Regions from separate parts of the Alteromonas sp. AWM4_230 genome, predicted to be linked through region 2. Evidence: predicted binding sites of a transcription regulator. Region 2 holds the regulator's gene; each other region holds the start of a gene.
The links. The regulator sigma-54, encoded in region 2, starts transcription at its own class of promoters, with help from an activator protein. The targets are predictions, from matches to a motif close to GTTGGCACGNNNNTNGNNT.
Positions count from the first base shown of each region.

Region 1: xdp1 (exosortase-dependent surface protein XDP1) is a predicted target of sigma-54. The motif match lies at 2,155-2,173, and genes of this name have one in related genera.
Region 3: ACXACS_RS10100 (DUF883 domain-containing protein) is a predicted target of sigma-54. The motif match lies at 1,489-1,507, and genes of this name have one in related genera.
Region 4: ACXACS_RS09390 (FlgO family outer membrane protein) is a predicted target of sigma-54. The motif match lies at 4,659-4,677, and genes of this name have one in related genera.

Region 1 is NZ_JBSWTB010000001.1:2,076,196-2,084,307, forward strand. Features, by position in the region: gene prsT (XrtA/PEP-CTERM system TPR-repeat protein PrsT) at 1-1,105, opposite strand, end outside; gene xdp1 (exosortase-dependent surface protein XDP1) at 1,211-2,110, opposite strand; gene xdp1 (exosortase-dependent surface protein XDP1) at 2,277-3,212, opposite strand; gene pssA (CDP-diacylglycerol--serine O-phosphatidyltransferase) at 3,600-4,400, shown strand; rRNA gene ACXACS_RS08845 (16S ribosomal RNA) at 4,885-6,417, shown strand; tRNA gene ACXACS_RS08850 (tRNA-Ala) at 6,496-6,571, shown strand; tRNA gene ACXACS_RS08855 (tRNA-Ile) at 6,618-6,694, shown strand; rRNA gene ACXACS_RS08860 (23S ribosomal RNA) at 7,128-8,112, shown strand, end outside.
Region 2 is NZ_JBSWTB010000001.1:4,144,166-4,152,277, reverse strand. Features, by position in the region: gene ptsN (PTS IIA-like nitrogen regulatory protein PtsN) at 38-481, opposite strand; gene hpf (ribosome hibernation promoting factor) at 495-782, opposite strand; gene ACXACS_RS17865 (RNA polymerase factor sigma-54) at 813-2,294, opposite strand; gene lptB (LPS export ABC transporter ATP-binding protein) at 2,368-3,093, opposite strand; gene lptA (lipopolysaccharide transport periplasmic protein LptA) at 3,096-3,641, opposite strand; gene lptC (LPS export ABC transporter periplasmic protein LptC) at 3,610-4,188, opposite strand; gene kdsC (3-deoxy-manno-octulosonate-8-phosphatase KdsC) at 4,185-4,733, opposite strand; gene ACXACS_RS17840 (KpsF/GutQ family sugar-phosphate isomerase) at 4,734-5,714, opposite strand; gene ACXACS_RS17835 (calcium/sodium antiporter) at 5,717-6,673, opposite strand; gene mlaF (phospholipid ABC transporter ATP-binding protein MlaF) at 7,256-8,056, shown strand; gene mlaE (lipid asymmetry maintenance ABC transporter permease subunit MlaE) at 8,053-8,112, shown strand, end outside.
Region 3 is NZ_JBSWTB010000001.1:2,373,463-2,381,574, forward strand. Features, by position in the region: gene ACXACS_RS10085 (CC0125/CC1285 family lipoprotein) at 1-128, opposite strand, end outside; gene ACXACS_RS10090 (hypothetical protein) at 153-410, opposite strand; gene ACXACS_RS10095 (hypothetical protein) at 504-1,028, opposite strand; gene ACXACS_RS10100 (DUF883 domain-containing protein) at 1,033-1,362, opposite strand; gene ACXACS_RS10105 (response regulator) at 1,543-3,636, opposite strand; gene ACXACS_RS10110 (response regulator) at 3,649-4,101, opposite strand; gene ACXACS_RS10115 (sensor histidine kinase) at 4,091-5,608, opposite strand; gene ACXACS_RS10120 (hypothetical protein) at 5,613-5,837, opposite strand; gene ACXACS_RS10125 (sigma-54-dependent transcriptional regulator) at 5,853-7,184, opposite strand; gene ACXACS_RS10130 (exopolysaccharide biosynthesis protein) at 7,670-8,112, shown strand, end outside.
Region 4 is NZ_JBSWTB010000001.1:2,197,188-2,205,299, forward strand. Features, by position in the region: gene ACXACS_RS09355 (YcbK family protein) at 1-897, shown strand, start outside; gene ACXACS_RS09360 (zinc-binding dehydrogenase) at 1,029-2,057, shown strand; gene ACXACS_RS09365 (hypothetical protein) at 2,063-2,206, shown strand; gene ACXACS_RS09370 (helix-turn-helix domain-containing protein) at 2,274-2,687, opposite strand; gene ACXACS_RS09375 (DUF2938 domain-containing protein) at 2,779-3,264, shown strand; gene ACXACS_RS09380 (GNAT family N-acetyltransferase) at 3,351-3,788, shown strand; gene ACXACS_RS09385 (GNAT family N-acetyltransferase) at 3,976-4,395, shown strand; gene ACXACS_RS09390 (FlgO family outer membrane protein) at 4,791-5,456, shown strand; gene ACXACS_RS09395 (FlgO family outer membrane protein) at 5,461-6,225, shown strand; gene ACXACS_RS09400 (FlgO family outer membrane protein) at 6,236-6,961, shown strand; gene mnmC1 (FAD-dependent 5-carboxymethylaminomethyl-2-thiouridine(34) oxidoreductase MnmC1) at 7,087-8,112, opposite strand, start outside.

The sequences.
Region 1 (8,112 bases), 2.1 Mb from region 2:
GCAGGGCGAGCGCTTGCTTATCTTGCTGTGTCGCCATATAGACCTGGCTTAGCATCAATACTGCCTGTAGGTCATCAGGCTCCTGTTGCAAATAGCCATTAAAGTCTTTTGCGGCCGTTTCCATGTTGTTATTAAAGAAGTTTGTTAAACCGCTTATGTAGAGCAACATGGGTTGAGAAGTTATGAGCTCAGGATCAAGCTGTGCCATAAAATCATTAAGCTCTTTTAGCTTTTCGTTATCAATAGCTTGTTGGTTGTCTCTGCTTTGCAACCAGCTGTTGAGTAAGATGGCCAAAGGATCATTAGGCGTGTCTTCAATGATCTCATCTACGAATAGCTTTGCAGTATCGTAGTCTTTCGCTTCTAAATACAAGTCCACTAGATTACGCAAGGCAATAGGGTCGTCGCGGTTAAACGTCAGGGCTTTTTGTAAATGTGCGGTTGCGGCGTCTTTATCGCCTTGTCGGTATGCGAGCTGGCCTTTCAAACGCCATGTTATTGCGTTTTCAGGCTCTAATGACATAGCTTTATTGATAAGAGAACTTGCTTTAGATAAGTCTTCATTTTGAAGGGCGATGGAAGCTAACCCATTTATAGCAGGTACGAAGTTGGGCGTGCGGGAAACGATGGTGTTGTAGTCACGTAAGGCGCATTGCTCTTCTTCTAACCTAATACACGCGGTTGCACGAATCATTAACCATTCACGCTCTGCATCACCCGATAGCTTGTTTAAATCAGAAAACTCTACAATCTCCTGGTATCTGTTTAAGAAAAGCCAAGTGTTGCCCAGCGGCTCTGCCAGAAGGTTAATATCGGCACCCATTTCCAGCGCTTCTACAAACTCCATTTCGGCTGCAGTTAAATAGCCGTTAATAAGCAGTATCTCGCCCATTAGTATTTTAGCAGCTAGGTTTTCTGGGTCTTTTTGTAAACTGTTTTTAAGGTGAATATAGGCTTCATCGTATTCGTTTTCGTTAAAGGCAGTTAAGGCCTTTTCATAGTCTTCTGAGGTAGTTGCGAAACTGTTGAATACGATTAAAGAAGAGGCAACTGCAGAGACAATAGCGCGTTGTACAAAACGCTTTTTATTATTAAAAAAATCCATATAAACCTTCGAAATTTAGCCTAGCTACAGGCTTAAAAATAGCATAAAAAAAGGTGGCCTAAGCCACCTTTTAAAGATACGTGTTTTCTAAGCGTTTTTAAACAATTAAACGCGACGCTTACGTCTATAAAGAACAAGACCTAAACCTAAACTCATAAGTGCAAGGGCGCCTGGTTCGCTAACCTGCGTAGGTGGGGGCGGTGTAGTATCATTACTTGCTAGTTCAATACCTAAAGAACTAAGCTTAAACCCGAAGTTGTTTGAAGAAGTACTGTCGTCGAAAAAAGTATTATATGCACCGACAAGCCAATACTGAGCAGAGGTCAAGTTGGTGAACTCTGATACAAAAGAATCACCAACTTTAGTATTGCTTACGCCATAGTGACCTACCGCGGAAGAAATAGTTGTCTCAGCTACGTCGGCCCAAGTAAAGTCTTGATCACTGGAAAATAACGAAACATCATCTAAACCTACAACAGTGACTTCTTTTTCGCTATCTGGATTGCTGCCGAAATTACTCACCCAAGAAAACGATGCGTCTGTAAGCGTCACATCGGTGCTGAACGAAAGTAATACCATATCGAAGTCCGCAATGCCTTTTTCTGCATTATAGTTATCAATAGAGTGCTTATCGCCCTTGTACCTATTGCGTTCATTTAGGTATATATCATTGTTTATTAAACCAAAGCCTTCACCGTAATCTTTCAAACTCCCCTGATTAACAACTAGATCATCATTTTCGGCTTGATAGTACTTACCATTATAATAACCGCCACTCCAAGTGTCGTAATTACCATTATAGTACCCAGTATCTGCCCAAGAAGTAACTCCGACATAAACGGTAGTGTCATCGATCGTTATTGAGGTCCCGCTAGAGCTATCTGGAGAAAGGGTATAACTAATACCGTCTGTGGCTAATGAATATTCGTTGAGGCTACTGTCGGTTGCATGTGCAGAAAAGGCAGACACTACTGACATAACTATTATTAATTTTCTTAACTTCATACATACGACTCTGATACTAGGAAATAATTATATTATTTTCTTTCAAGCATAATTCGGGCCAAATTTTATGTTGTTGTTTTAACGATAATATTTTTTAACAAGGTAGGGTGCAGTAAAAAAAACTGACAGGTTGTACCACCTGTCAGTGATCTAAAGTCTAATTTCCTTAAATGGCCTTTTTGCGACGCCACATGACGAATAAAGAGCAAGCCATTAGTAGGCCGATAGTACCTGGCTCCGACACTTCCGTAGTATCAGGGGTACCTGTCGTTTCGGTAATTGAGAAACCAACATTAGCAAGTTTGAAAGCGTCGTTACCAATGTACCCACCAATATTACCAAATGCGGTGTTGTATGCCCCTACGAGCCAATATTGCGCTGACTCAGTGAACGCAAAATCGGCGCGGTGCTCTACATAGTCACAGTTCTCAATATCGAAAGATGCAGAAGTAAGCGCATCTGCAACAATATCACTCCATGTATTTACACCAGAGGTCAAAGTAGAGGTGTCATTTAAGGCAGCTACTGAAACTTGACTATCATTACTGCTATATAACCATGAAAAGCTCGCGCCGGTTAGTGTTACTGCAGAGTCAAATGAAAGCAGTACAAAGTCATAATCACGCTCAACATTGGTCACTCCACTTTTATAAGCAGCCTTACTACCTTCATAATAGTAGTTTAGGTTGTCGATAGCATGGTCAGAACTACCTTTGTAGTAAGCTTCGTCATTATTGGTAACTCCATAAGCCCAAGTATTTGAGATTTTTTGTAAGCTAGCGGCAACCACTGTTTCGCCGGTCGCATTATTAGTATCTGAAAATGCAGACAAAGAAATGTTTACGCCATCAATCTCCACAGGAGAGTTATCAGGGTTAACACTATTGTAAACACCATCGTCGACTAGATCATAGGTATACTCACCAAGCGGAGAGTTACACTGCTTACTCTGGGTGTTGCTGCTACCCGATGAGCCGCAGTAGGAGTAATCATGCTTTTTATAAGAGGTGGCAAATGCTGAATTAGCGCTCAGCGTCGATACCAGCGCCATTGAAAGTAATAGCAAGGTCTTGGAAGAAAAGGTTTTGTCTAGTAATCGCATAATCACTTTCCTATATAAAAAGCGCATAGCGCTTCAAGTACAAACCTTTCAAGCGTTGTACTATTTATGTACACACACTTTTTCGGAAAGTACTTAGTTTCAACATGGAGTTGTATGATATATAAACGGTGACCTGTTTAAGGTATGTGACCGTATACCTAGTTATTACTGATTGGCGAGGTAAGTAAGGAAGTAGGTTCTAAATTATTAGCCTTTGTGCGTTGTCCTTATTTGATAAAGTGGACTCATCTAAATGTATTGCAAAGCTTTTTGAATATGCCATCGCCGAAATTTATGTATGGAAGCTGGCTGTATCTTTACTTTGCTATGCCTTCTTGCATATCTATGAAATAATTAACTCAATTACATGTAGAAGTACGAGGACATATGTCTGAACAAAAACGTAAAGGGATATACTTACTTCCCAATTTATTAACAACAGCAGGTTTGTTTTCTGGTTTCTTTGCTGTTGTGTCGTCAATGAACGGTCGTTTTGAAGCAGCCGCTGTCGCAATTTTTGTGGCAATGATATTTGATGGGCTGGATGGACGAGTAGCTAGAATGACAAATACGCAAAGTGATTTCGGCGCAGAGTATGACTCTATGGCCGATATGGTCTCTTTTGGTATGGCACCTGCACTTGTTGCTTATAATTGGGGCTTAACCGAATTAGGTAAGTTGGGCTGGTTAGCGGCATTTGTCTATGTAGCTGGTGCAGCATTGCGTCTAGCTCGCTTCAATACTCAGGTTGGAATCGCTGATAAGCGCTTCTTCCAAGGTCTTGCTAGTCCAGCAGCAGCGGCAGTTGTATCCGGTCTTGTATGGGTGGGTGTCGAGTATAATGCAGTAGGGACTGACTACGGGTTGATTGTGGCCGCAGTAACTGGTTTAGCTGGCTTACTTATGGTGAGTAACTTTAAGTATAATTCTTTCAAAGAAGTTAACTGGCATGGCAAGGTTCCATTTGTTGGCCTTCTATTAGTGCTTTTAATATTCGTTGTTGTTGCAACAGAGCCAGCGCTTGTACTGTTTTTAGTATTTGCTTTGTATGCACTGGCAGGGCCTATCAATACTTTCCGCACGGTAGAGAAAGTGACTTTGGATGACGTGGTAGGCGATCACGAAGAAGACGCGGACTTCAATGCTGATAAAAAGAATCAAAGCGAAAGTGAAGACGTTACTAAATAGTAAGTAGGCAATTCTTTACGCTATGAAAAGAGGGAAAATTTCTTTTAGTGTTATTAAACAGAGCGTTTTCCGATAAATCTGCCTGCAAAATGAACGAATAGAGTGAAAAGCGACCGAATGGTCGCTTTTTTTGTATTTATTTAAAATAAGTGTTGACGTGAGCGCTCATTTCCCTAAAATGCGCATCCGCTTCGGGGGAAAAGCAAAACAGCAAGCCTCCTGAAGTAAGTCTCTACTATCTTTATAGGCCAGTAAAGACGGGAGTTTAGAAGAAACGCTTCAGAAAATAAATTTTCAAAAAGTGTTGACAACGAAAGCTTCCAGCGTATAATGCGCACCTCACTCGAACAGGGTGAGTCACCAAGAAGCAGCGGCTTCTAGTGAATAGCAGCGAAGCTGCTACGTTCTTTAACAATTTAGACAAGACAATCTGTGTGGGCACTCGTTAAGAGTGTCACAACGACGATTCATATTTCGATATATTTAATTGAAGAGTTTGATCATGGCTCAGATTGAACGCTGGCGGCAGGCCTAACACATGCAAGTCGAACGGTAACAGGAAGTGCTTGCACTTCGCTGACGAGTGGCGGACGGGTGAGTAATGCTTGGGAACTTGCCTTTGCGAGGGGGATAACAGTTGGAAACGACTGCTAATACCGCATAATGTCTACGGACCAAACGGGGCTTCGGCTCCGGCGCAAAGAGAGGCCCAAGTGAGATTAGCTAGTTGGTAAGGTAAAGGCTTACCAAGGCGACGATCTCTAGCTGTTCTGAGAGGAAGATCAGCCACACTGGGACTGAGACACGGCCCAGACTCCTACGGGAGGCAGCAGTGGGGAATATTGCACAATGGGGGAAACCCTGATGCAGCCATGCCGCGTGTGTGAAGAAGGCCTTCGGGTTGTAAAGCACTTTCAGTTGTGAGGAAAAGTTAGTAGTTAATACCTGCTAGCCGTGACGTTAACAACAGAAGAAGCACCGGCTAACTCCGTGCCAGCAGCCGCGGTAATACGGAGGGTGCGAGCGTTAATCGGAATTACTGGGCGTAAAGCGCACGCAGGCGGTTTGTTAAGCTAGATGTGAAAGCCCCGGGCTCAACCTGGGATGGTCATTTAGAACTGGCAGACTAGAGTCTTGGAGAGGGGAGTGGAATTCCAGGTGTAGCGGTGAAATGCGTAGATATCTGGAGGAACATCAGTGGCGAAGGCGACTCCCTGGCCAAAGACTGACGCTCATGTGCGAAAGTGTGGGTAGCGAACAGGATTAGATACCCTGGTAGTCCACACCGTAAACGCTGTCTACTAGCTGTTTGTGACTTTAAGTCGTGAGTAGCGAAGCTAACGCGCTAAGTAGACCGCCTGGGGAGTACGGCCGCAAGGTTAAAACTCAAATGAATTGACGGGGGCCCGCACAAGCGGTGGAGCATGTGGTTTAATTCGATGCAACGCGAAGAACCTTACCTACACTTGACATGCTGAGAAGTTACTAGAGATAGTTTCGTGCCTTCGGGAACTCAGACACAGGTGCTGCATGGCTGTCGTCAGCTCGTGTCGTGAGATGTTGGGTTAAGTCCCGCAACGAGCGCAACCCTTGTCCTTAGTTGCCAGCATTAAGTTGGGCACTCTAAGGAGACTGCCGGTGACAAACCGGAGGAAGGTGGGGACGACGTCAAGTCATCATGGCCCTTACGTGTAGGGCTACACACGTGCTACAATGGCATTTACAGAGGGAAGCGAGACAGTGATGTGGAGCGGACCCCTTAAAGAATGTCGTAGTCCGGATTGGAGTCTGCAACTCGACTCCATGAAGTCGGAATCGCTAGTAATCGCAGGTCAGAATACTGCGGTGAATACGTTCCCGGGCCTTGTACACACCGCCCGTCACACCATGGGAGTGGGATGCAAAAGAAGTAGTTAGTCTAACCTTCGGGAGGACGATTACCACTTTGTGTTTCATGACTGGGGTGAAGTCGTAACAAGGTAACCCTAGGGGAACCTGGGGTTGGATCACCTCCTTACCATTACGTCGATAGACGCACTTGATGCAGTGCCTACACAGATAGTCTTGTTTAAAATGAAGAACGACACAAGTTTATGGGGCTATAGCTCAGCTGGGAGAGCGCCTGATTTGCATTCAGGAGGTCAGCAGTTCGATCCTGCTTAGCTCCACCATCTACTTGAATCTGAGCTTGAACAACGTTTAAGTGCAGTATACTGAAGGCTTGTAGCTCAGCTGGTTAGAGCGCACCCCTGATAAGGGTGAGGTCGGCAGTTCAAGTCTGCCCAAGCCTACCATTCACCTGCACTTGCTTCGCAAGTGGTCGTGAAAAAGCCGCTTAACCGGAAGGGGACCTTCCTGACGGTTTTTCTACTCGCTAAAGTTGGCAGTAGTCAAAGGCTAAGGTGGAAACTAATTTTTGTGTCACGTTGGACCCGAAATCCTAATGAATATTTACTGTTTCAGTAAGCATTGATTAGGGTTTTTTACTCTAAAGATGAAAGTACTGCTTTTGCAGGAAACATCGAATGTTCTTTAACAATTTGGAAAGCTGATATTAATAGTAATCAATCAAAATTGAGTAACTGAGAAATCGAAAGATGAACTTTTTACTCTACTTGACTGAATTGCTTGTTATCAATTTATTGATAGCAAGGCAATTCTTCCGATTAGCTTGTCATTCATGCGACATAACTTAGACAGAAGTCAAAAGGCTGTTTGGGGTTGTATGGTTAAGTGACGAAGCGTATACGGTGGATGCCTTGGCAGTTAGAGGCGATGAAGGACGTGTAAGTCTGCGAAAAGCTGTGGTGAGCCGACAAAATGCATTTGAGCCACAGATGTCCGAATGGGGAAACCCACCTGTTTACAGGTATCGTTACATGAATACATAGTGTAACGAGGCGAACGAGGGGAACTGAAACATCTAAGTACCCTTAGGAAAAGAAATCAATTGAGATTCCCCTAGTAGCGGCGAGCGAACGGGGAACAGCCCTTAAACTGTATTGAATGTAGTGGAATCCTTTGGGAAGAGGAGCGATACAAGGTGATAGCCCTGTACACGACGCAATCTTTACAGTGAAATCGAGTAGGTCGGGACACGTGTTATCTTGACTGAATATGGGGGGACCATCCTCCAAGGCTAAATACTCCTAACTGACCGATAGTGAACCAGTACCGTGAGGGAAAGGCGAAAAGAACCCCTGTGAGGGGAGTGAAATAGAACCTGAAACCGTATACGTACAAGCAGTGGGAGCCCTTCGGGGTGACTGCGTACCTTTTGTATAATGGGTCAGCGACTTATATTTAGTAGCAAGGTTAAGCGAATAGCGGAGCCGTAGCGAAAGCGAGTGTTAACTGCGCGTTTAGTTGCTAGGTATAGACCCGAAACCCGGTGATCTAGCCATGAGCAGGTTGAAGGTTGAGTAACATCAACTGGAGGACCGAACCCACTAACGTTGAAAAGTTAGGGGATGACTTGTGGCTGGGGGTGAAAGGCCAATCAAACCGGGAGATAGCTGGTTCTCCCCGAAATCTATTTAGGTAGAGCCTCGGACGAATTCCATTGGGGGTAGAGCACTGTTAAGGCTAGGGGGTCATCCCGACTTACCAACCCTTTGCAAACTCCGAATACCAATGAGAACTATCCGGGAGACACACGGCGGGTGCTAACGTCCGTCGTGGAGAGGGAAACAACCCAGACCGCCAGCTAAGG
Region 2 (8,112 bases):
ATAAAGCGCCTACCTATGAGGTGTAGGCACTTATTGTTTAACTTAATGCAGAAATAATTTCGTCGCTGGTTGTTGCACGACGTATTGTTTTAATCGTTTCTTTGTCGCTTAGCTTACCGGCTACGGTAGCCAGTGTCTGAAGGTGTCCTTCGGTTTGCTCTTCGGGAACGAGAAGAGCAAAGAATATGTCTACGGGCTTTTCGTCTAGGGCATCAAAGTTGATAGCTGGTGTACTTGTTACAACGATTGCTATTACCTTCTCAAGGCCAGCCAAGCGACCGTGAGGCAGTGCTATCCCGTTACCAATACCCGTGCTACCCATACGTTCTCGAGCCATCAAGCTATTTAGAACCGTTGCCTGGTCGATGTTGTCGTTATGCTTGGCAGCGATATCAGCGATGATCTCAAGAATTCGCTTTTTACTATTACACTGAACCGCACACTCGGTGCGGTCCAGACTTACGATGGCTTGTATATCCATGCTCAATTAACTACTAATGTTTTTTCAGTTTTTCCTTATGCTTGATTACCTGCCGGTCGAGTTTATCAACCATGCTGTCAATCGCCGCATACATGTCGGTATTTTCTGAGGATGCGAATACTTCAGCGCCACTTAAATGAACAGTCGCTTCAGCTTTTTGATTTAATTTTTCAACGTTCAGGATGACATGCACATTAGAAATGTGATCAAAGTGACGTTCAAGTTTGCTGAACTTCGTATCGACATAATTACGCAAAGAGTCGGTGATTTCGACATGATGACCAGTAAGGTTGATTTGCATATTTCGTCTTCCTTATATTATTAAGCCCGTTTAAATAAGGCTTTTGCGTTGGTTCGACGGCGGGATCGACAATGATTCCCGGTATTTTGCTATTGTTCGCCGAGCGACTTTTATGCCTTGCTCGGCCAACAATGAAGCAATCTTGCTATCACTTAGCGGCTTGCTAGGATTTTCCGCAGCCACTAACTTCTTGATCAATGCACGAATCGCTGTAGATGAACACTCACCACCTGACTCTGTTGCTACGTGGCTTGAGAAGAAATACTTCAATTCGAAGATGCCACGGGGCGTATGCATATACTTCTGCGTTGTTACACGCGAAATAGTCGATTCGTGCATATCTACCATTTCTGCGACATCATTTAGCACCATTGGTTTCATCATTTCCGGGCCGTGCTCAAAAAAGCCCATTTGCTGCTGCACAATGCAATTTGCAACCTTCATTAAGGTATCGTTGCGAGATTCAAGGCTCTTTATGAACCACTTGGCCTCTTGCATGTGTGAGCGGATGAATTGTGAATCGCTGCTGTTCTTGGCACGACGACTCATCGCTGCGTACTGTTGGTTTACGCTTAATTTAGGCAGACTGTCGGGGTTCAGCTCAACCACCCAACGGCCATTTTTCTTGGTTACTGAGACATCAGGAATAACGTACTCAGGCTCTTTAGTAACTAAAGCACTACCTGGGCGAGGATTCAAGGTTTGAAGTAAACGCATTGCTTCGCGCAGCTGATCTTCTTTCAATCGGCTCTTACGCATTAGCGTGCGGTAGTCTTTACTGCTCAGTAAGTCTGAATATTCCTCAATAAGCTGCTTCGCTTCAGCAAGCCACGGTGTGTCTTCTGAAAACTGGCGCAATTGCACCATAAGACACTCTTGAGGTGTACGAGAACCTGAACCAATGGGGTCGAACATTTGAATGCGCTTAAGTACACACTCTATTTCGTCCATTTCGATAGGCTCTTCTAGATCATCGTCGTTGACCGCTTCTAAGATGTCGTCAAGAGTAACGGTTAAATAACCTGATTCGTCAATTGAGTCGATGATTGCTGTAGCGATAGCGCGGTCAGTATCTGAAAAATGAGTGAGGCGCATTTGCCAAAGAAGATGTTCTTGAATGTCTTCTGTGGTCTCACCTTGGAAGATTTGTTCATCATCATTAGATGGGCCAGGTGCAGGCGCGGAAGAAGCCGAATAATACTCATCCCAAGTACTGTCGATAGGTAGCTCATCGGGAAGATCATTCTTCTCCAGTGCATCTCCCGCTTCTAGCGTATCGCTTGATGCAGAAGCGGTCGCTTCAGCAGCGCTATCGTCACTATCGACATTGTTCTTTTCTACTTGTGGCTCGTCGTTACTTTCTTCCACTTCTAAAAGCGGATTAGAATCGAGGGCTTCTTGTATCTCTTGCTGGAGATCAAGCGTAGAAAGCTGCAGCAGTTTAATGGCCTGCTGAAGCTGAGGTGTCATTGTAAGTTGTTGGCTAAATTTTAGCTGTAAAGATGGTTTCATCTACGTCTTATTTAAATGCTCTAAATTAAATATACCAGAGCGAAACTGAAAAATGACAATTAGGTTACACTAACTATAGCCTGAATTGTTCGCCTAGGTATACGTCCCTTACTTTTTGATTACTTAAAACCTGTTCCGCAGTTCCTTGCGCAATAAGCTCGCCATGACTCACAATGTACGCTTTTTCGCAAACATCCAATGTTTCGCGTACGTTATGGTCCGTGATAAGGATACCAATACCCCTATCTCGCAGATGCTGTATTATCTTCTTTATATCATTAACTGATATTGGATCAACACCGGCAAATGGTTCGTCTAACAAAATAAATTGTGGTTTTGCTGCCAGAGCGCGGGCAATCTCTACGCGACGCCGTTCTCCCCCTGACAAACTCATCCCCGTACTATTACGTATATGGTTGATATTAAATTCATCAAGTAGGGCGTCTGCTTCTTCTTCTTGCTGTTGTGAATTTAAATCTTTACGGGTTTGCAAAATGGCCATGATATTTTCATGTACCGTAAGCTTTCTAAATATTGATGCCTCTTGCGGAAGGTAGCCTATACCGCGGCGAGCGCGCTCATGCATTGGCTGGTGAGTAAGCTCATTATCATCAATTTCGATCTTGCCTTTGTCTAAGTTGACTAAGCCTACAATCATGTAAAAAGTGGTGGTCTTACCAGCGCCGTTAGGGCCGAGAAGACCAACAATTTGACCGGTAGACACTGAAAGGCTTACATCGCGAACAACCTGTCGCGATTTATACGATTTAGCAAGGTTTTTAGCGCTCAAAGTTGCCATTGCTATTCATTGTCCTCGTTGTCTTTCTTAGACGATGTTTTACGAATGGTGTCAGGAGTAAATACTGTGGTTACACGACCTTCACCATCTTCACCGGCACCACCCGTTGCAAGCAATTGTTCAGTAATCATATCGAACGTAATCTTATCACCTTGCACTTTACTGGTATCTTGCTGTAGCTCAGCATTACCCGCCAGAGAAATAGTGCGATTAATTACTTCATAGCGAATTTCATTGGCTTTCGCTGATACCGGTGTACCGTCTTCTAGTGATTGAGAATAGCTTGCAGGGTTGCCACGGGCGATAAATATTTCACGGCCGCTGCCATCTGTAGCTATTACTTCTACTTCATCAGCTTCGATTAGGAGTGAACCTTGGGTAATAAGTACATCTTCCTTGTACAGCGCGGTTTTGTTTTTACCATCAATAAACTGGGTGTTTGACCCTATCTTAATGGGTTGTGAAAAATCTTCTTCACTGGCTATTACCGCACCGCTAGCGATGGCAAGTAGAAGGCTAGTTGCTAGGGGAATAAGTCGTTTGTACATGATCTAAAAGCTCGTATTCTTGTGTGCGTAAATTCGCGTTAAACCCATTGCTTAAAATAAGATATTGCGTACCCAGTATCTCAACGGGTTGATCAGATGTCATTTGTTTCGTGTCTAAATTTATCTGGATGTATTCCGTGGATAAACTTTTGACAAAATCATCGCTGGTTTGATTTTCAATAACAACGCTATCTTCAAGCTGAATTAATTCATTGTTATAAAGCGTTCCTTCCTCGGCAGTTACAACCCAAGGTGATGAAGCGCTTTCTGTATAAAGGGTATATTTAGGTTGCTGGAATAAAACAAAGCCTAATTGGTCGTAATGCTCCATCGACTCTGCAAAGACTTTGTGATTTAACTCACCGTCTTGGTTGTACAAGGTTGTTGTTAAGTTTTTGGCCTTGTAGGCAGGCTTGAGCGCATCATTTTCGCTACTACCTTGAGTTTCAGGCTGCTCTTCCATCCACGTTGGGATGTACATAAGCATAGCTAAGATAAATAGCGCCGATATACTTAAACCTAAGCGATTGAAGCCAAACTGGCTCATACACTAGCTCCGAAAATATCATTTGCAACGCCTTTAGCTTGCAAAATGGTGTCTGATATTTCTCGAACTGCGCCAAATCCGCCCGGAAGTGTGGTGATCCAGTTCGCTTGCTTTGCAACAAAAGGGTGAGCATCGGCAACCGCAATTTTTACCGCTACGTGCTGATACATACCTGTATCGGGCATATCGTCTCCTACGGCGGCAACTTCGCTTGAGTTCAACCCTAGGCTTTTCATTAATTCGCCGAGGGCGTCAGCTTTGTTTTCTTCACCCTGAACAATGTGTGCTACGTTTAGCGCCTTCATTCTGTTTTCTACAATTGCTGAACGTCGTCCTGTTATCACGGCGACGTTAACACCATTACTTACCAAGGCTTTCACGCCATATCCGTCGCGGGTGTGAAAGGCTTTAAGCTCTTCACCGTCGTTGCCCAAGTAAATGCGACCGTCTGAAAATACGCCATCCACGTCACACACCAGTAGTTTAATGTGCGCCAACTGCTCAAAAAGCGCTTGGTCTAAATCGGTGTATAGAGTCGTCGTCATTTAGAGTACTCCCGCTTTCAAAAGCATATGCATATTAAAGGCTCCGACAGGGTTGCGCTTTTCATCGGTAACCATCAGTGCGCTTATCTTATGGGTTTCCATTAGGTTTAGGGCTTCTACAGCTAGCTGCTCTGCTGTGGTTGTTTTGCCGCCTTTGGTCATTACATCTTCTACTGTCGCACTATGCACATCTATACGGGCATCAAGTATTCGGCGTAAATCACCATCAGTAAACACGCCTGTTAACGAACCATCGGGTGCGATAACACCAGTCATGCCTAGGCCCTTTTTGGAAATTTCTAAAAGTGCATCAGCAACAGTTGCATTTAAATTTACTAGTGGGATATCACTGCCACTTAGCATGATATCACTCACTTTAAGCAGCAGCTTTCTACCTAAGCTACCGCCGGGGTGCGACAGCGCAAAGTCGTCTGAAGTGAAACCCTTTTGGTCAAGTAGGGCTACCGCTAGGGCATCACCCATAACCAGTGTGGCCGTTGTGCTTGATGTGGGCGCCAGACCCAATGAACACGCTTCTTTTTCTACACTAATATCCAGCACTACATCTGCGTGTTGGCCTAGCGAACTATCGGCACTGTTGGTCATTGCCACTACCAGTATACCTAAGCGCTTAACAACGGGCAGCAAGTTAACTAATTCATTGGTTTCACCAGAGTTAGAGATGGCTAATAGAACATCTCCCTTGCTTAGCATACCCAAGTCGCCATGGTTGGCTTCACCGGGATGCATGAAGAACGCTGGAGTACCTGTACTGGCTAGCGTAGCCGCAATTTTATTACCGATATGTCCAGATTTTCCCATACCGCTTACAACCACTTTTCCCTTACAGTTGAAGAGAATGTTGCATGCAGTGATAAAGTCACCATTTAAGCGCTCAGCAAGGTTAGCAATAGCCTGCGTTTCAATGTCGATAACGCGCTTTGCCGATTCGATATAGTGCATCTGAGTTTGTGTATTCATGATTATCCGAACAGCCAATATTGGTAGCCGATAAAGCAAGCCAGAAGTATAAATCCATTGGTTCTTGATATTGTACGCTTTCCAATTAAATCAAAGCTGAACAAGAACAACAGCAAGGTTAAACCGAGCATAACGTACATGTCTCGATTATAAACGTCAGGGTCTAGCAGACCTGGGGCAATTAAACCTGGCATACCAAGTACGGCTAGCAAGTTGAAAATATTAGAGCCGATAATATTACCAAGTGCTAAATCATCTTCACCTTTAAGCACACCTGCGACACTTGCTGCTAATTCAGGAAGGCTTGTGCCAAACGCGATAATCGTCAACCCAATAACCAAATCAGAAATGCCCATGTATCTGGCAATTTCAACGGCTGAGTTTACAAGAAAGTGGGCACTTAAAGGCAATACGACAAGGCCAACACCAATCCAAATAAGCGCTGAGGTATTAGAAACGCCTTTAGGGATTTCATCTGCGGTCTCAGCTACCAACGGGTCTTCTTTATCTACTTGTAGCGATAACCAAGCCATCATTGCCAAAACAAAAATAAAAAGGCCCAGTAAAATTATCCCTTCGTAAGACTTCAGCTCGCCATCGAACATAAAGCCGATTGCGATTAATGAGATAATGAGAAGCGCAGGAAGTTCACGTTTAAGCGTTGTAGACGAAACAAGCAGTGGTTTCACTAAGGCGGTTACACCCAACACCAGCGCGATATTAGTTATATTTGAACCAAGGGCATTACCCACGGCTGTGTTCATATTGCCATTGGCAGAGGCAATAGCGGAAACCACAATTTCAGGTGCCGAAGAGCCCATAGCGACAATCGTTAATCCGATCATCATAGGAGAGATGCCGATGTTCTTTGCTAGTGCGGAAGCACCGTACACAAAACGGTCTGCACTCCAACTTAAGACAATCAGCCCAACCAGAAAAATGACAATGTTTAAAAGCACAACAACCTGTAATAGTTAGTATTTCGATAGATTGTCGCAAAAAGAGTGCCATTTGCCTATGCTAGCGTTGCTTTATTTTCACCAAAAATTGCTATTTGCTGTGAATTTCCACTTATCAAGCACTCTTGCAGTTTGAACATACTGCTGGTCAGCATTCAGTTTCAGTTAATAAACAACGAAATAGGATGGGGACTGGAACTACCCGTGGGAATTAGTTAAGGCACTGGCATCACTTCAGCGCGGGATACCTATTATTCGTCTTAATCGAACATAACTTGTAACTTTTTGACTTTGGCGAGGCTCTTGAAAAAGCGTACAATGGCTCCAAATTACACGGCCCATAAGGTATGTCTACTGGACAAGCCAGCCTGTAAACATAAAAAACTACACTGCAGAGTAAACTTTTTTGAATTTGTTGGCTCTTAAAAGTAAACTGTTCAGTAAACTTTATGAGTTATGTGTGTGAAGGCATAGAAATTGAATATGCACATCGCTCATACACTTTTAATATTTTCTAAGTGGATTGATTTTGCCGTTAAAAACGAAATTAATCCAGCGTCAGGGGTCGACATTTAAGTAACTATGGATCATTTAGTTGAAGTAGATAACCTAACCTTCAAACGCGCAGATCGTATCATTTATGATGGGATTTCATTGAAGGTACCTAAGGGCAAAATTACTGCGGTAATGGGGCCAAGCGGAATAGGTAAAACCACGCTGCTGCGCCTTATTGGCGGGCAGTTAACGCCAGATGAGGGCGACGTAAAATTCGACGGCGATTCAATTGTCTCTATGTCGAGAAAGTCTCTTTACGAAACCCGTCGTAGAATGAGCATGCTATTTCAAAGTGGTGCGCTATTCACTGACATGAGCGTGTTCGACAATGTGGCGTTTCCGCTTCGCGAGCATACTGAGCTATCTGAAGACTTGATAGCTACTATTGTCGCTTTAAAGCTACAGGCCGTAGGTCTGAGAGGCGCCGCGCAATTAATGCCGAGCGAACTTTCTGGTGGAATGGCGCGCAGGGCCGCGCTCGCTAGGGCAATAGCGCTAGACCCCGATTTAATTATGTACGATGAGCCTTTTGCGGGACAAGACCCCATATCCATGGGGGTGCTGGTAAAGCTTATCCGAGAGCTCAATGATGCTCTTAACTTAACTAGTATTGTCGTGACCCATGACGTAACGGAAGTGCTGACCATCGCTGATTATATTTACATATTGGCGGATAAACGCGTCATTGGTGAAGGTACTGCGCAGCAAATTAAAGAAAGCGATTCCGAATTGGTTCAGCAATTCTTAAAAGGTAAAGCAGATGGCCCGGTTCCATTTCATTACCCAGCGCCAGACCTGAAAGCAAGCTTTCTGGGGGCAGATAAATGAAGTTCTTCCAATCATTAGGCGCTAAAACTATAGGGAAAGTTACTGCGATTGGTCGA
Region 3 (8,112 bases), 1.8 Mb from region 2:
TTCGCTGATTTGTATGGGGTAGGGGCAGCTACTGGTGTCGATGAACACCCTGCTATCGCAAAGCTTAGTGCCGCACCTGCGGTGGCAAGAAGTACGCGGCCACTTTTAATTTTACTTTTGATGTTCATCTCACAAATTCCTTAATACTGTGATTACTGAAACAAAGAGAACAGCGCGGTTCTACCTAAAACCATTAACGCTCGGTTACGCTTTGCTTTAGGCTTAGCATCTACTGCACCTTTATATGCACCAACAGAAGCTATGCCAAGTAGGGTCTCTGGCTTACCCATCATTAACGAACATTGCCTTTTTGCTTGTGTAAGTGCAACATCTGCGTGATGTTTTTGAGAAAAATAGGCATGTTCTTTTTGCGCAATATCTTTTATATTCGCTTTCAAAAAGATGTTCATAGTACTCACCTCATTATTGTTGACAGGGCACTGTCCATGGATTTGATCAAATGAACTTAATCAAAAGGGTTAATGCGCCTTTAAATCTATGCCTTACCCAAAGACCCTACGCCATGTTTGAATTAATCTGCTTAAACTTAGATAGTTGAACGCATTCTGAGCAAGCTTAAAGAAACCGAACGCCGCAAGACTATTAAGTGCTAATAACACAAGTGGTACCACAACGTAGTGCACGCCAACATTGTGAAGTATAGCGCCTATAGCAATATTTAAAATAAGCCAACAAACTGTACCAACCGCAAATGCTGCGAGGCATGCAAAAACAGTGACGAAAAAACTCTTTTTGACAAGCATGAGTTCACTATTAGTTAGCTCAAGAAATGCAAAGCCTTGTTCTTTTCTCTGAGAGAATGCTTCTTTAAATGCGTTGAATACATCGGAGAAAGACGGGTCGGGGTATTGTTGCTGGGTTGACTGCTCGTCAGGTGACTTTTCTTTGGGTGTACTTTCTCCTGTAGCGTTTTCATGGAACTTCGCCTGCGCCGAAGGCGGCGTCAGGCGAAATGGATTTTCATTGCACGTGCGAAACCGTGCTTTGTGAAAATCTAGCGCTTTCATGAATCTACTTCTTACGTAGAAGCGACGTTACTAGCATACCTGCCGCAAAAGCGATACCTGCAGTTTGAACAGGATTTTCAATCGCAAATTTGCGTACTTTTGATGCCTGCCATTTCTGCTCTGCTAAACGCTTTCTTTCAGACATGTTTTCAGCAGATGATGAGGCTGTGCGACGAATATTTTCTTCCGCCACGCCCGCACTATCGGCAAGCTTGTCTACTGACGCATGAAGGGTGTCTTTTAGTTGATCCGTTACTGGGTGACTCGGTTCAGCCACACCGTTAGCACTACTAGTTTTAACGGTTTGTGGTTTTGCTGAAGCTTGTGTAGCCATAATACTCTCCTTAATATTTTGGGTTCACAATAACTATTGCAACGGCTGTACCAATAGAATAAATCCTTTATTTACAGTTGGATAGGTTTTTAAGTTATTTGAGAGGGTGAAAGGTTTGCAAGAGAAATGCGTTATCCTTGCAAACCCCTGTAATATTTTCTTAGTCGCTAAAACGAAAGCTTAGCTTCCACCTACGACAGATGCGAGGTCATCTTTTGAAACCGGCTTAAGCAGCGCGCTATCTATTCCTATCGATTCCATTGCATCTTCTTCGGCCTCGTGTCCACTAACTATGGTAAGCAATGCATTAGGCAATTTTTCTTTAAGTTCGCCAGCCAAGTCATAACCATTGTAATCGGGTAACGTCAAATCCATTAACACGTGATCAAAGTCATTGTCTTGTGCGGTGCTAAGCGCATCAACACCACAGTACTCGGTGGTGACTTCATGACCTAAATGAACTAAAAACAACTGCAATAGCTCTGCAGCATCTTCATCATCTTCAATTACTAAAATACGTTTACTAGAAGGGCTTCCGTCACCTTTTTTCTGAGGGGGGTCTTCAGCTGCAATGTCTATATTCGTATTGGATTCAAATCCATCGCTTGATGGCATGTTTTCCTCTGGTGCGTAAGGTTTCTGTATCGGCATGTCAGCAACCTGTGCTTCCACATTGGTAAAAGTAACGTGATCGCCAGGAGGAAGGTATTGTGAGAGAAGTTGAGCGAGTGCAAAGCGGTCTATTGGTTTACCTATAACGTCATTAAAACCTTCGCGTATTAGCGACTCTCTTAATCCTTTACGACTGGCTGCGGTGACCGCAATAACGGGAATATCTTTACCATGGCGACGAATAGCGTGTAACGCTTCAATGCCATTCATCACAGGCATGTGAATATCCATGAGAACGAGGTCAAATGGTTGATTGTGTTCATCGGCCTGTAATACAGCTTCCAGTGCCTTAACACCGTTTTCCGCGTAACTAATATCTGCCTGAGACTGACTTACAAGGTGGCCGGTAAGGCGCCGAATTTCTCTTAAGTCATCGACAATCAGCACTCTGCCGGTAACATTTAAATCAATACTGCTAGATTCGACGGTTTGTATCTGACCGAGTTCTAGGTCGACGTGAGGTTGCTTGGAAATATCGCCAGGGTCAATATCGAATGTGAACGTACTACCTTCTCCAAGTCGAGATGACACGTCTATATCGCCGCCAAGCTTGGTGACAAGCTCTTTACAAATAGCTAAACCTAAACCAGCACCACCGTGATTAGCGCGCATTACATCTTCAATTTGCTCGAAAGGTTGGAAGATGTTGATCAACTTGTCTGGTGGCATACCTATGCCAGTATCGTCTACGGAAAATCTAAGTAGCTGAGGTTTTTCACTATCTGTTGGGTTTTCATCAAGGGTTATAGTAAGTGTAATACTGCCCTTATCGGTGAACTTAACCGCATTAGAAATGAGGTTAAGCAGCACTTGGCGAAGTCGGGTGGGATCTGTCTTAATAAATTCAGGGATTTTGGTGTTAGACACCACATTCAAACTTAGCCCTTTATCTTTGGCGTTCAAGCGCATTAAGGAGTGAATATCGGTAAGAAAAGCAGATAAGTTTACATCTTTAATGTTTAATTCTAGCTTCTCAGCCATTATGCGCGACATATCAAGTAAATCATTGAGCAAGCTCAATAAGTGTTTGCCGTTTGAATGAATTATCGATAGCTCTTGCTGAAACGGGCTATTCCTTGCGTCATCAATGAGAAGTTCTGTATAGCCCAAAATAGAGGTGAGAGGCGTGCGCAATTCATGGCCAAGGTGGGCTAGGAACTTGTCTTTTGCTTTGTTTTTTTGTTCAACCTTATTGCGCTCAATTCGCTCGTTTTCTATATCGCGACGAACCATGGCATAACGGATAGTACGCATAAAACGTGGCGATTCTATTTCGGACTTTTGAAGATAATCTGCGGCTCCCGCGCGCATCACCATTTCATCTACAGTAGCGTCTGACTGACCTGTTAAAATAACCACTGGCAGACTAAATTGGTTCGATTTAAGAACACCCAGAACGTCTATGGCATTCTCAGCGCCCAACAAATAGTCAAGCAAGCATAAATCAAAGTCTTCCGTCTTAAGCGCTTCTATGGCGTCAAGACTGTTTGTCACCCAAGTTAATTCAAACTTAGGTGACTCACATTGTTCTAGATAGTCAGAAGTTAAGAAGTAATCATCTTCATCATCTTCAACCAATAGAATTTTAATAACCTCTGACATCTAGTACCTCTTTTACTCGTGTGGTAACTCTACGAACTCGATCCAATAACGACCTAAAGCACGCATTAATTCAACTAATCCTTCAAAATTAACGGGTTTAGTAATGTAAGAAGCGCAACCGAGGTCGTAACCGCGGAGCATGTCTTCTTCTTCTTTCGACGTCGTTAAGATAACAACCGGAATACTGCGTAGTTTTGGGTCGTTTTTAAGTTCTTGAAGTGCTTCGCGACCATCTTTTCTTGGCATGTTTAAGTCAAGCAATATAAGGCTAGGGCGAGGCGCCGATGCTGGATCAGAATATTTCCCCTCATGACGAAGAAACTCTAACAATTCCACACCGTCTTCAACGCAAAACAAATTGTTGAGGACGCGACTTTCTTGCAGCGCGTCAACGGTTAATAGGCGATCATCCTCATCATCATCGGCCATCAAGATATTTATTGGCTGGGTTTGTTTACGCGTCATTGTGTGTCTCTCCATTATTGTTGTTAGAACCAAACGGCTCGCTATCTACCGGCACTATAATTGTAAAAGTTGCCCCGTGTCCTGGTGCGCTCATAGCAGTAATTTGGCCATTATGCCTTTCTACTATGCGTCGGCATACCGCAAGCCCTATACCCGTACCTTTATATTCGCTTCTACCATGAAGGCGTTGGAACGGAGCGAATATTTTCTCCGCGAACGACTGGTCAAAGCCAATGCCGTTGTCGGTAATTGCAATTTTTATCCAGTTATACTCTTCGGACATAAGTATATCCTGAGTATCTTCTTCGCTGGCTTCTTGTAAATTGACTTTGACAACAGGTGTTACACCTTCAGTTTGAAATTTAAGCGCGTTAGAGATTAAATTTAGAAATAATTGTTCAAGCTGTGTCTTATCCCCTCGAATGGAAGGCATATTTTCGCTTACATCTATCTGTGCTGATTTTTCATCAATGGCGATCTCTAAATCGCCTAGAACGCTCTGTATAACTTTATTTAAGTCTACATCATCAAAGTCTTTTCCCCGGGTTGATACACGAGAAAAGGCAAGAAGATCAGATATGAGCATCGACATGCGCTCTGCTGCGTTTAGCATTCGCGCTAAATAATCCTTGCCTCTCTCATCAATAACATCCTTGTATCCTGACTCTAGTCGGTTTCCAAATGCCCGAATTTTGCGAAGGGGTTCTTGTAAATCGTGTGAAGCGACAAATGCAAAATCTTCCAACTCTCGATTACTTCGTGCTAATTCATCAGAGTAAATACTAAGCTCTTGTGTCCGTTCATCTATGCGATTTTCTAAGTCCTCATTGACAGATTCAAGATCGGCCTGATACTTCTCGTGCTCTCGCGAGTTAATTTTCAATAAAAGGAAAACTGCAATAACGAGTAGTAGGGTAGTAGCTGATGAGATGATTAATGTGTTTACTGAGTCTCTTCGCAAGCTCATCAAATTTGCTAAATGCGTACCCTGCATACCACGCTCAGATGCATCAATTTCACGAAATAGCTCTTCGAATCGCCTGTAAAGGTCAATACCTTTATCGCTTTCAACTAGGTTAACGGCCTCTTTCTGCTTACCTTCCTTTATAAGTTCTACTACTTGAATAACTTCGTTGACCTTTGCCTTAGTTAGCTTTAGCAATTCCTCAATTCTTACAGATTGTTCGTCTATATCTGACGAAAAAGAGCTCACTTCTACCTCGTCCATTAACTCACCGATAACGCCAAGTGTTTCAGTATAGTCAGTTAAATATTCTTCATCGTCTGTGAGCATATAGCCGCGTTGACCAGATTCCACTCGCAGCACCGCTACATGAAGCCTATTCACTGCATTGATTACACGATTAGTTGTAAATAGTCGCGCCTCAAGTGCTGAGAGGTCGTTAAGAGTACTTACTACATAAAACGAGTTTGCAGTCATAACGACAATGATGACTACAACCAAAATTATCCAGCTGTAAATTGAAGACAGAACTTTAGAGATCATTTAATTATTCCGCATCGTTCTTACCCAGTTCTGACGTCATTTCAGAAAGGGTCTCGCTGCAGTCTTTTGCACTGCTTATTATTTTATCTAACGCCGCTAATGCTTTTTCGGGCGCAACATCACCATTTAGTGCCATTTTTACTAGCTCCGCCTGCATAGATATTCTATTTAAAGGCTTGCGAGCATCATGTACGAAAACACTTAGACGTGAGAATTCCTCGCTCGTCATATCGAGCCCCCCTTATTATTCATCTTTGCTTAGATCGCCATAGGCATGAAGGCGGTTGTACAGCGTTTTAGTACTTATCCCTAACATTTCTGCGGCCGTGGTTTTATTGCCACTTACTTTTTCTAACGTGGCGTAGATAAGCTCTTTTTCTACATCTTCAATCGTTCTTCCAGCTTGAAGGGCTGGTGTCGTACTCTGCTTCTGTGCAAAAGGAGATTCAATAGTTTTAGGTAGTTCAATCTCACTCTTCTCAGGGTCACTCATAATTGCTGCACGGTGAACGAAGTGTCTTAACTCACGAACGTTTCCTGGCCAATCATAGGCTTGAAGCGTTTCAAGTTGATTATCTTCCCATTTAAAATTAGAACCGTTATCTTTGTTAAATTCTGCAATAAAGGTTTTCGCTAGCAGCGGAATATCTTCTTTTCGTTCACGTAATGGTGGGATAGTGATTGGGAAAACGGCTAATCTAAAATAGATATCTTCGCGCAACACTTTGCTTTGCGCTATTTCTTCCATTGTTCTGTTTGTTGCAGATACTACGCGACAATTTACAGGTATAGATTTTGTGCCACCTACGCGAAGCACTACTTTATTTTCAAGTACGCGCAAAAGGTTGGGCTGCATATCGATGGGCATTTCTGTGATTTCATCTAAGAAAAGGGTGCCACCTTCCGCTTGTTCAAAAACACCTTCTTTACGACCTACCGCACCGGTGAAGGCACCTTTTTCATGGCCAAACAGTTCACTACCAATCAATTCTTTAGAAAAGGCACCACAGTTTGTGGCGATATAAGGGCCTTCACTTTCAGAAGCTCGGTGAATTGCAGCAGCAACCACTTCTTTACCAACACCACTTTCGCCTAACAGCATGACGTTAGCACTTGTCTTGCTGACCCTTGAAATGAGTTTGTATAACTCTTTCATCACGGGTGACTCGCCAATAAGCAAATCGAAGTGTTTTTCAATTGTTTCTTCTTTAGGTGTTTTGTCTTTTTGTTTTTTACTTAAAACAGCCTCAATTTCTTCGCGCTGTATTGGCTTTACAAGGTAGTCCACGGTAGGGCCACATAAGCCTTTAATCACGCTTTTAACCGAAGGGTGGCCGGTAATTAAGGTAACACGAGGGCGCTTGGGAAGCGCATCAAGTTCATTAAATAGATGAGCGCCACTACCATCAGGCAGCATAAAATCTAACAGTACGTGATCGAATGTTTCTTTCTCAAGCCAATCACGGGCTTCAGCTAATGTAGCAGCGGTTAGAACGTCGTGGCCTAAAAATTCAATAATAGTACAAGCTACTTCTGTAAACTCGGCGTCATCATCAACTAAAAGTACGGTTAGCACGTGGATGTCCCTCTCTATTACTTTCCATTTAAAATATGGAATAAAATCAATGTTATAGTTTTATCATAAACAGCAAGGAAAAATAACTAGATACCAAGTTATCATCGCTTATTTCCAAGCAAAATATTGTATAGGTCGTGTAACACTACATTAGCGTTCAAAAAAGTTGCATAAAATATTGAGACTCAATAATGCGAACGACCGTTTAAAACCTCAAATCGTTATTTGACTTAAAGGATTTTCGGATTGTTCAATGAATATTAGGCGTTACCTATTTACACACCAGTGCAAAAAGTATTCCCGATGACTTATAGCAAATATTCAAATAGGGCGATGGCACATTTTTCGCACAAAATGGTAGGGGAGCGCCCCTATTATTGGTGAAAGGGTTGGATAAATATTGCCGAAAATTTGCGTATCTAAGCTCCGCATTAGCTCCCTGAAATTAGAGGATAACAGCTAGATTTACGTCAAAGGATTTGAAAATGTGGGCAAAAACAGCTGAAAGATCAATGACCTTAACCGAGCTGCTGACAAAAATGCAGCCTCGCGCTAGTCAAGATTTGTTTTATTTTGCAGATTTTTGGGAAGTGATGGAGAAGCGAGGCTTTGGTCCGATGCTAGCGCTTCCGTCCTTTATTGCGTGTACACCTATAGGCGCTATTCCAGGTGTACCTTCGTTAACCGGTGTGACTATTTTACTTATTGCATTGCAAATTTTACTTGGTAGCAGACATCCATGGTTACCTCAAAAAGTAATGGATATTCATTGCGATGCCGATCAGTTGCGCCATATAGTTGAAAAAGTAAAACCCTACGCGGCCAGTGTTGATCGCTTTCTCGTTCCCCGTTGTTTTTTTATGAGGCAGCCCGTGTTCCGCTCTCTAATTGCATTGAATTGTGTTGGCTGCGGCTTGGTAATGGTTCC
Region 4 (8,112 bases), 1.9 Mb from region 2:
GAGAATAAAGCTCACTTAGAAGACGCGGAGTTTAGTTTAAAGATCAACAATATAGTAATGCCTTATAACGTTTTTTCTTTATTCGTGTTGCCTGAAGAGATTACAGAGCTAGAAATTATTTATCCGCAGCCGGACAAAACCTACCAATTGTTTGAAAACGGCGTGATGGTTGAAAAATCCGAGTCTATGACATGGCACTGGAAGGCGAAAAATACCCCTGGTGAGCAGCGTCTAGAAATAAGAAGTGAAGACGGACAGGTCAATATGTCGTTAAATGTATTTGTTATGGTTCCTGCCGAAAAAGTCCAGGGCGGACGCCTAAAATATTATCATATAGGGCCCTATCCAGATGAAAGCGAAGTCAAAAATAAAGACGTTTACGTTGAACCCGAAGGCTTTATTGAAGTTACTAAAAATAACCAAGACTTATTGTTGTCTCCCCATTTCAAGTTAAAAGAGTTCACCAGTAAACAGCGCTCTGGCTACCCGAAGTTCGTATACCTTCGTCCGTCTCTACTTTTAAAGCTCGAAATGCTTAGAAGAGAAATGAATATGAACAATATTCATGTTTCAAACATGGTGATCATGAGCGGCTATAGAACACCTCAGTACAACAAGTCAATCGGTAACGTGAAATTTAGCCGACATGTTTATGGCGATGCTGCCGACATTTTTGTAGATAATGACGGTAACTATCGAATGGACGATTTGAACAGCGATGGTGTAGTAAATATTAAAGATGCTGACGTTATGGCCAACATGATTGCAGAGCTGAATAAGCGCAGTGAATATAAAGGTTTAATTGGTGGTTTGGGAGTTTACGGACCTAAACCTCACCGAGGTCCATTTATTCATATTGACACCCGTGGAATTAAGGCGCGTTGGCGAAAGCCCTAACTTCGGTAAACTTTAAACACTATGCAACCGTTTAAATACTAACCGGAAAAACGTAGCTGCTTTGCATGAGCGTCAGGCATACGTTATTTTGGGCGTATTAATTATCGTTAATTCTAAACGTAAGAGAGATTATGAGTATTACTAACTTGCTTGGCGACAAGCAGAGATTCGATGTAAAACCTGACGATACGACTATGAAGGCTGTGGTGACCATGGCGAACGGTGGTTATGAGCAGTTAAATTACACCGATGTTCCCATGCCAAAACCGCTTGCTGGCGAGGTGCTAGTTCAGGTTTTAGCAGCGGGAGTTAATAATACGGAAATTAATACTCGATTAGGTTGGTATTCTTCTAAAGTCACGCAAGGCACTGACGCGTTGGACGAGAACGATGAAGAGAAATCAAGCGCAGCAGAAGAGTTAGACGGTGGATGGAATGAACAAACCCCTTTTCCGTTTATTCAAGGGACTGACTGTTGTGGTCGAATCGTAGCCGTTGGAGAAGGCGTAGACCCTACACGTATCGGAGAGCGAATTTTGATACGTTCTTGCATCCGAAAAGACTCTTGGGACTCATTAGAGAATATTTGGATGGCGTCAGACTTCGATGGCGCTTTCGCCCAGTACGTAAAAATAACCGCGAGTGAAGCCTTCGCTGTCGAGTGTGATTGGTCGGATGCCGAACTCGGAACCATACCATGCGCTTATGGCACTGCTGAAAATATGGTCCATCGAGCTGGTGTTTCTAAAGGCGAGCATGTTTTGGTGACAGGGGCTTCAGGTGGTGTAGGTTCTGCAGTTGTTCAGTTAGCTAAACGCCGTGGTGCGACAGTTACCGCCGTTGTTGGTAAAAATAAAATGGACGTGCTTAAGGAAATAGGTGCAGACCGCGTTATCGAACGCAACAGCGACCTAGTTGAAGTGTTAGGAGAAAAGTCGGTAGATGTAGTTATCGATAACGTTGCAGGTGAAGGATTCACTCAAATGTCCGTGGTTATGAAACGCGGTGGTCGCTACGCTTCTTCCGGCGCCATCGCGGGGCCAATAGTCACCCTTGATATGCGTAACTTTTACTTAAAAGATCTTACCTTCATCGGTTGTACCGCGTGGAATGAACCGCTTTCCCAAATCTTGTTTCATATATCGAGCGAGGTGAAATAAAACCTATGCTAGCTAAAACCTACTCGCTAGAAGATATCGTAACAGCGCAAAAAGATTTCTCTGAGAAAAAGCACGTGGGTAAAATTGTGTTGTTGCCTCCTAAGCAGACGTCACTGCAACAGGATTTTATCGATAGCTTGAAACAATGAGTGCTATGTTTCGACTACGGTTAAATTGATTTAGATGACAATGAAATGCCCGCTCAATGCGGGCATTTTACTTTTTACTCGATGCTAAGCCTTTTATTGCCCCCGCACCGGCAAGGTTCATCAAACGACGAAATCTCAGGCATTCTAAGTGGCTTGGTGCTGTGCAGGCTGCCGCATGTTTCAGACCATCACGCATGGCTGTGAGCTTCTTTATTGTTCCGTCTAATTCATTAGCTTTTCTCAGTAGTAGCTCACGATCAATTTCAGGCTTTGCCTCGTTCCCCAAAATGCCCGCAATCTCTTCTAAAGAAAAACCTGCAGCGCGACCTAATGCTATTAACTCAAGACGCTCTAGTACATTCGGGCTAAACACACGACGTATACCTTGCCTACCAATAGAACTGATAAGACCTTTCTCTTCATAAAACCGAAGTGTAGATGCTGACACTCCTGACTTTTTGGCTACCTGAGATATTTCCATACATTTTTCCAAAGGATTGCTTGACTTAAAGTTAACTTGAAGTTGTAGGCTATCATCTCTAATTAAATGTAACTAGCTGTTGAGTGTGAATATGCAGAATATTGTTTTAATCGTGCTAATTGGTATTGGGGCTACCCTAGTGATGGATTTATGGGCGCTGCTAAGGCAACAACTGTTTGGTATTGCTCCAACTAATTGGGGCATGGTAGGGCGTTGGATAGGGCATATGAGAAAAGGGCGGTTCTCGCATAATTCTATTGCAAACGCCGATGTTGTGAGTGGTGAAAAATCCATTGGGTGGACAGTGCATTACGTGATTGGTATTGGCTATGCGGTGTTACTTTTTCTTACATTTGGAGAGGCTTGGTTGCTAGAACCATCGGCAGGGCCAGCTTTAGCACTAGGTATAGCCACAGTCGTTGCACCATTTTTCGTATTGCAGCCTGGAATGGGCGCAGGAATTGCTGCGTCGAAAACGCCTAATCCTAAGGCTGTTCGCCTACACAGCGTTTTAAACCATGCAGTATTTGGCTTAGGGTTGTACCTTTCGGCATTGGTTCTTAGGCCCGTCCTTTAGACGTGGCTATAATCGCTTGTTGATTAATTGAATAAAGTTCGGCTTATAATGCGTATTGAAATAAAACGAGCGTAAAAGAAAACAGGATGAAAATTTCACTGGAAGAAATAAACAAATCTAACTATGAACAGGTTTGTGACTTGGACGTGGCGGAAGATCAACAAGCGTTTGTTGCGTGCAATATGTGGTCGCTGGTTGAGTCTTTTTATAATGATAACCATACCTGTAAAGCCATTTATTGCAACGACCAGCCCGTAGGATTCTTGATGTGGGTTCAGGAAACGCCAACTAAGGTGTCCATTTGGCGCTTTATGATTGATGAGAGCCATCAAAATAAAGGAATTGGCAGAGTTGCTTTGTCTCAAGCTATCGCGCTTATAAAGCAAACTTCTGAGCTTAAATTTATTGAGATATGCTATAACCCCAAGAATCCTGTCGCTAAAACCTTCTATTCAAGTTTTGGTTTCGAAGAGGTGGGATTAGATGAAGATGGCGAAGACATGCTTGCTGTTATTGCCATTTAGCCAGTGGAAAAATTAAAACAGAGAAGCTTAAGGGATCTTAAGATATGGACGTCATAGATATTAAGACTTTTATTCCAAGCAAAAACTACGACATTTCTAAAGCATTTTATGGGGCCCGTCGGGCGAACTACTTCACATTACCGAATTAGGTAGTTAGCTTTTGAGAGAACGACGGGCGGAATGACGAATGATGCATACGAATTACACCGTTGAAGAAAGTCCTCCGTCAGCTGAAGACTTTGCCAGTTTAAGAAAATTGATTGGATGGAATAACCCGTGTTTATCGGTTGTTCAAAAGAGTATTGATGCCTCGTTGTTTTGGGCAACAATTTACCTCGACAACAACCTTGTAGGCTCTGGTCGGGTGATTGGCGATGGCGCAATGTATTTTTACATTCAAGACGTCATTATTCATCCAGAACATCAGAATAAAGGTTTGGGATCGAAAATAATGAACACCTTGATTGCACATTTAGAGTCTTGCTGCGCACCTGGCGCAACGATTGGCTTATTGGCTGCGCATGGTAAGGAAAGTTTTTATCTTAAGTTCGGTTTTGAACCTCGTGATGGCGAAAGTTTAGGTCTAGGCATGTGCAGGTTTATTTAGCTACCTGGTCATTAACGTGGCATGAGAGTCCCGGGAGTTCTTAAGTTTTTTAATCACATGGCATTGTGATCATTGCCTATTTAATATCGGCAGCTTTCTGTCCTAAGGCGGCAAGTCATCTCCGCTTTTTAAGAACGCTCTGGCTATAAACATCAAACTTTTTTAGCGCTGAAGAAGGTACATCTACTGAAACTAGGCGCTTTATATCACTTGGTTATCGGCAATCTTTTCAAAGTAACCTTCAATGCTACTAGCAGCCTCTCTTTGGTGCGAATTTTGCAAAAGCCTGCTTAAAGACACTGAAAATGTCGGTTTGCGAAGTAGCTGATCACGTTTTTTGATGAGTTTTTGCTTCTTTCCGATAGTAATTTGACGTTTTTCACTGGACACGTGTAATGAAAAGTATCACAAAACCTGTCTCTCACGCTTGGCTGACAGAAAATGGTCGCTTAGTCACGAAAGCCTTGGCATATACCGCGCTTATATTGGGCTTACTCTCTGGTTGCTCTTCATCTGACGAACCTAAGAGTCAATTTGCGCAAACCGATGCCAGCGACGTATCGGCATTGGGGAATGTGGAATACCACACCTATATGTTGGCGAACGAACTTTTTGCTGATGTGGGTCCAGCGCGTCAGTCTCGCTATGCAGTAGTTGGCTTTGTACCTGCCGATACTATGAAATACAGTGCTGACCATCAACACCCGCTAATGTTGTTGGGTCATCAACTTGAGCAGGGAATGATTACTGAGGCCACGAAAAGAGGCTTTTCTACTCAAGAATTTAAGCTTTCGAACGATATAATTGTTAGTGACGAGAGCGACAGAGTGTTAACGCGCAATATCGACCAGCTTTCCAACATTGAGCGCGTCGATTTTTATATTACCGGCACTATGGTGTATCAAGAGTCTGGTGCGGTGGTTAACGCTCGAATTATCAACGCTAGAAATAAAAACATTGTCGCTGCAGCAACACGCTTTTTCCCAGCCGAACTGTTTTGGCGAGAAGAACAAGTAACCACCAGAAATGGCAAGTTATACAGAACTGAAGGTACGAGGTAACCCCATGAAAAGACGAAATCAATACGCAGCGCTTTCGCTTTGTGCTTCACTGCTGAGCGTTAGCGGGTGCTCTATGATGATGGGGGAAGAAGAGGTAGCAGAACAAGCGCCTCAGCGCCCAGCCATGAACGTGATTGATATCACTGCCGCCGACCGCGCTCCTACGAAGCCAGTTGAAAATACCAATGATACCCAGTCTCAGGGTATGGACGCGTATGGCGCTATCGGTCAACCTCCTTTGTATTCGAGCGTACAGGGCGCGTATAAAGGTCGACCTCTTACCAAGCATATTGGCGACTATGTGAAGAACATGGCGCAAGACTTAATCGCCAATATGGAATACGTGAATAACAAAACACCTATTGGTGTAACCCATTTCGCACTGCTAGATACTGACTTGCAGAAAACAGATTTGCTTGGTCGTCAGATGGCGGAATCTTTTGTTCACGAACTGCATAAATTCCGCGTGCCGGTTATCGACTTTAAAGCCACCGAGTATATTCGCATTACTGACGATGGCGATTTTGTATTAAGCCGAGACTATTTAGAATTGAGCAGCAGCCTTCCTATTGAATACGTGTTAACCGGAACGATGACCAAGCACCAAGGTGGCGTGTTAGTTAACGCCCGTATTTTAGGCATGGCGTCGCGAGCTGTGGTGGCAACTGCACAAATGTTAGTGCCGTTCTACGTAGTAGATGCACTTATTCCAAGTGACGGTAGCCAGCAAAACGGTATGCGCGATGGCGTTAAGCTAAGTCGCGGCTAGGAGTTTCAGTATGGTGTTTACAAAGAAGCTTTTGCCTAGCAGTTGGGTAGCCGTTGGCGTAATGCTAAGTGGTTGTATGACAGGGTGCACTAGCACAGAGTCTATTGGCTCGTTTTGGTTAGGCGAAGACGGTGAAATTACGCATCACGCCGAGCCAGTTCCTGTGCCAAGCCGTTCAGGGTTAGAGTACACACCAGATTCTCGCGATAGGCAATATCAACAGCACGTGGAAGTAGAGCCGGGCTACAAAGACCCGTTACACCATGGCTATTCACCTTCACAAACGCACAAACGTTTAAACGATTACGCTTCGCAGCTTGCGATGGAGTTAATGGACAATGCAACCCGTCTTACGCAGCAAGATATGGTGGGTGTGGCGAGCTTTGTGAGGCTTAATCAGTCGTTGAGCGACAGCACGGTGTTAGGCAATCAGCTTTCAGAGTATCTAATAGCTGAGCTGCAAGACTTTGGGTTAGCGGTTGTCGACTTTAAGCTTGCAGGTGGCATTACCGTAACGCCAGTGGGCGATTTCGTACTTACTCGAGATGGTACTGCACTCGCTAAACAGGTTGAAATGGACCATGTTGTAACCGGCACCATTATTGAAGATGACAGAGGCGTACGCGTAAACGCCCGTATTGTGTCGCTGAAAAATAAACAAGTGGTGGCAAGCGCCAACGTATACATTCCTGCGTTTATCGTGATGGATTTAAATAAAATGGCTAGCGTAAACTAGCCATTTAGTACCATTGCGCTCTGTGTTTTCAAAGCGAACTCATTTCATGTTCGCTTGATATCCTCTAAACATTCGATCTTTTGTGTCTAGGCACAGTAGAACTTTCGCGAAGACCTCTCGGTTTATTACCCCTGACTTCTAATCGCTTCTCGCGTCATAAAGCGGCTGGTGTTAACGGCATTCAGCAAATCATTGCTTAAAGGTAGCGGCTCCTTACATAGACTGCTCACCAAGACCTCTGCCATTAAAGGCGCTGTGGTTAACCCTCGCGACCCTAAGCAAGTAAGGGTGGACACTACACTTTCAGGCAACACAGGCGCGCTGGTTAACGGCTTGCCCACGCCTAGCATATCGTAGTGTTTTTTCAACGCATTAAAATCATGCAGTGCACCTACTACAGGCTGGTGGTCGGGCGAACCTAAGCGCGTTGCCGCTCTTGCTTGGCCGTCGTGTTGTAATGCCTGCACGATGTCGGTATTTGCCAGCGCCTGTTCATGTGTGGCAAGGTTTGTTTCAGTTTCTTCGCTTCGCACATCGCTACTTAAGTCGTTTTTCACATAGGTTGAGCCAAGTGCGTGTCTGTCGTCGAGCGCAGGCGTCATATAGCCTTTGTGACACAATACCGTTTTGAGCTGTTCAATTGGCATTTGGGTGGGGATGGCTTCAACCTGACCACGAACAGGGCGAAGGGACAGGCTGTCAAAATCGCTAGCGTTTACCGCACCTGCGCCAAGGGCAAGAATAAGGTGATCGGCAATAACGTTTTCTTGCGGTAAGTCGCTATCGAAAGTGTTGCTATCAAGATCACCCTTAGCACATTTCTCAGGCTCACCAAGGTTAAAACAAATTTGCACTTTCTGTGTTGCTGACCCGTTTACGCTGCCATCTTTAGTTGTATCCACATCATCCGCATCAAGAGTACCGGTTGAAGCGCCACTGTCTTCGTTGTGCAGCGTTCCCTCAATCGCTTTATGGGATACGTAGATATGATTGGGTTTCAGCTCGAGTTTGCCACTTTGCAATGCTTCTTCAATAATGGCAGTAACTAGCTGTGGAGGAGAAAGCCATCCGCCCAAGCCAATGTATAAGCCAGAGTAGGGAAGAGCTAGGTTAGCGATATCGCTCACTTCTTTGCTGTCCACGGGTTTAAT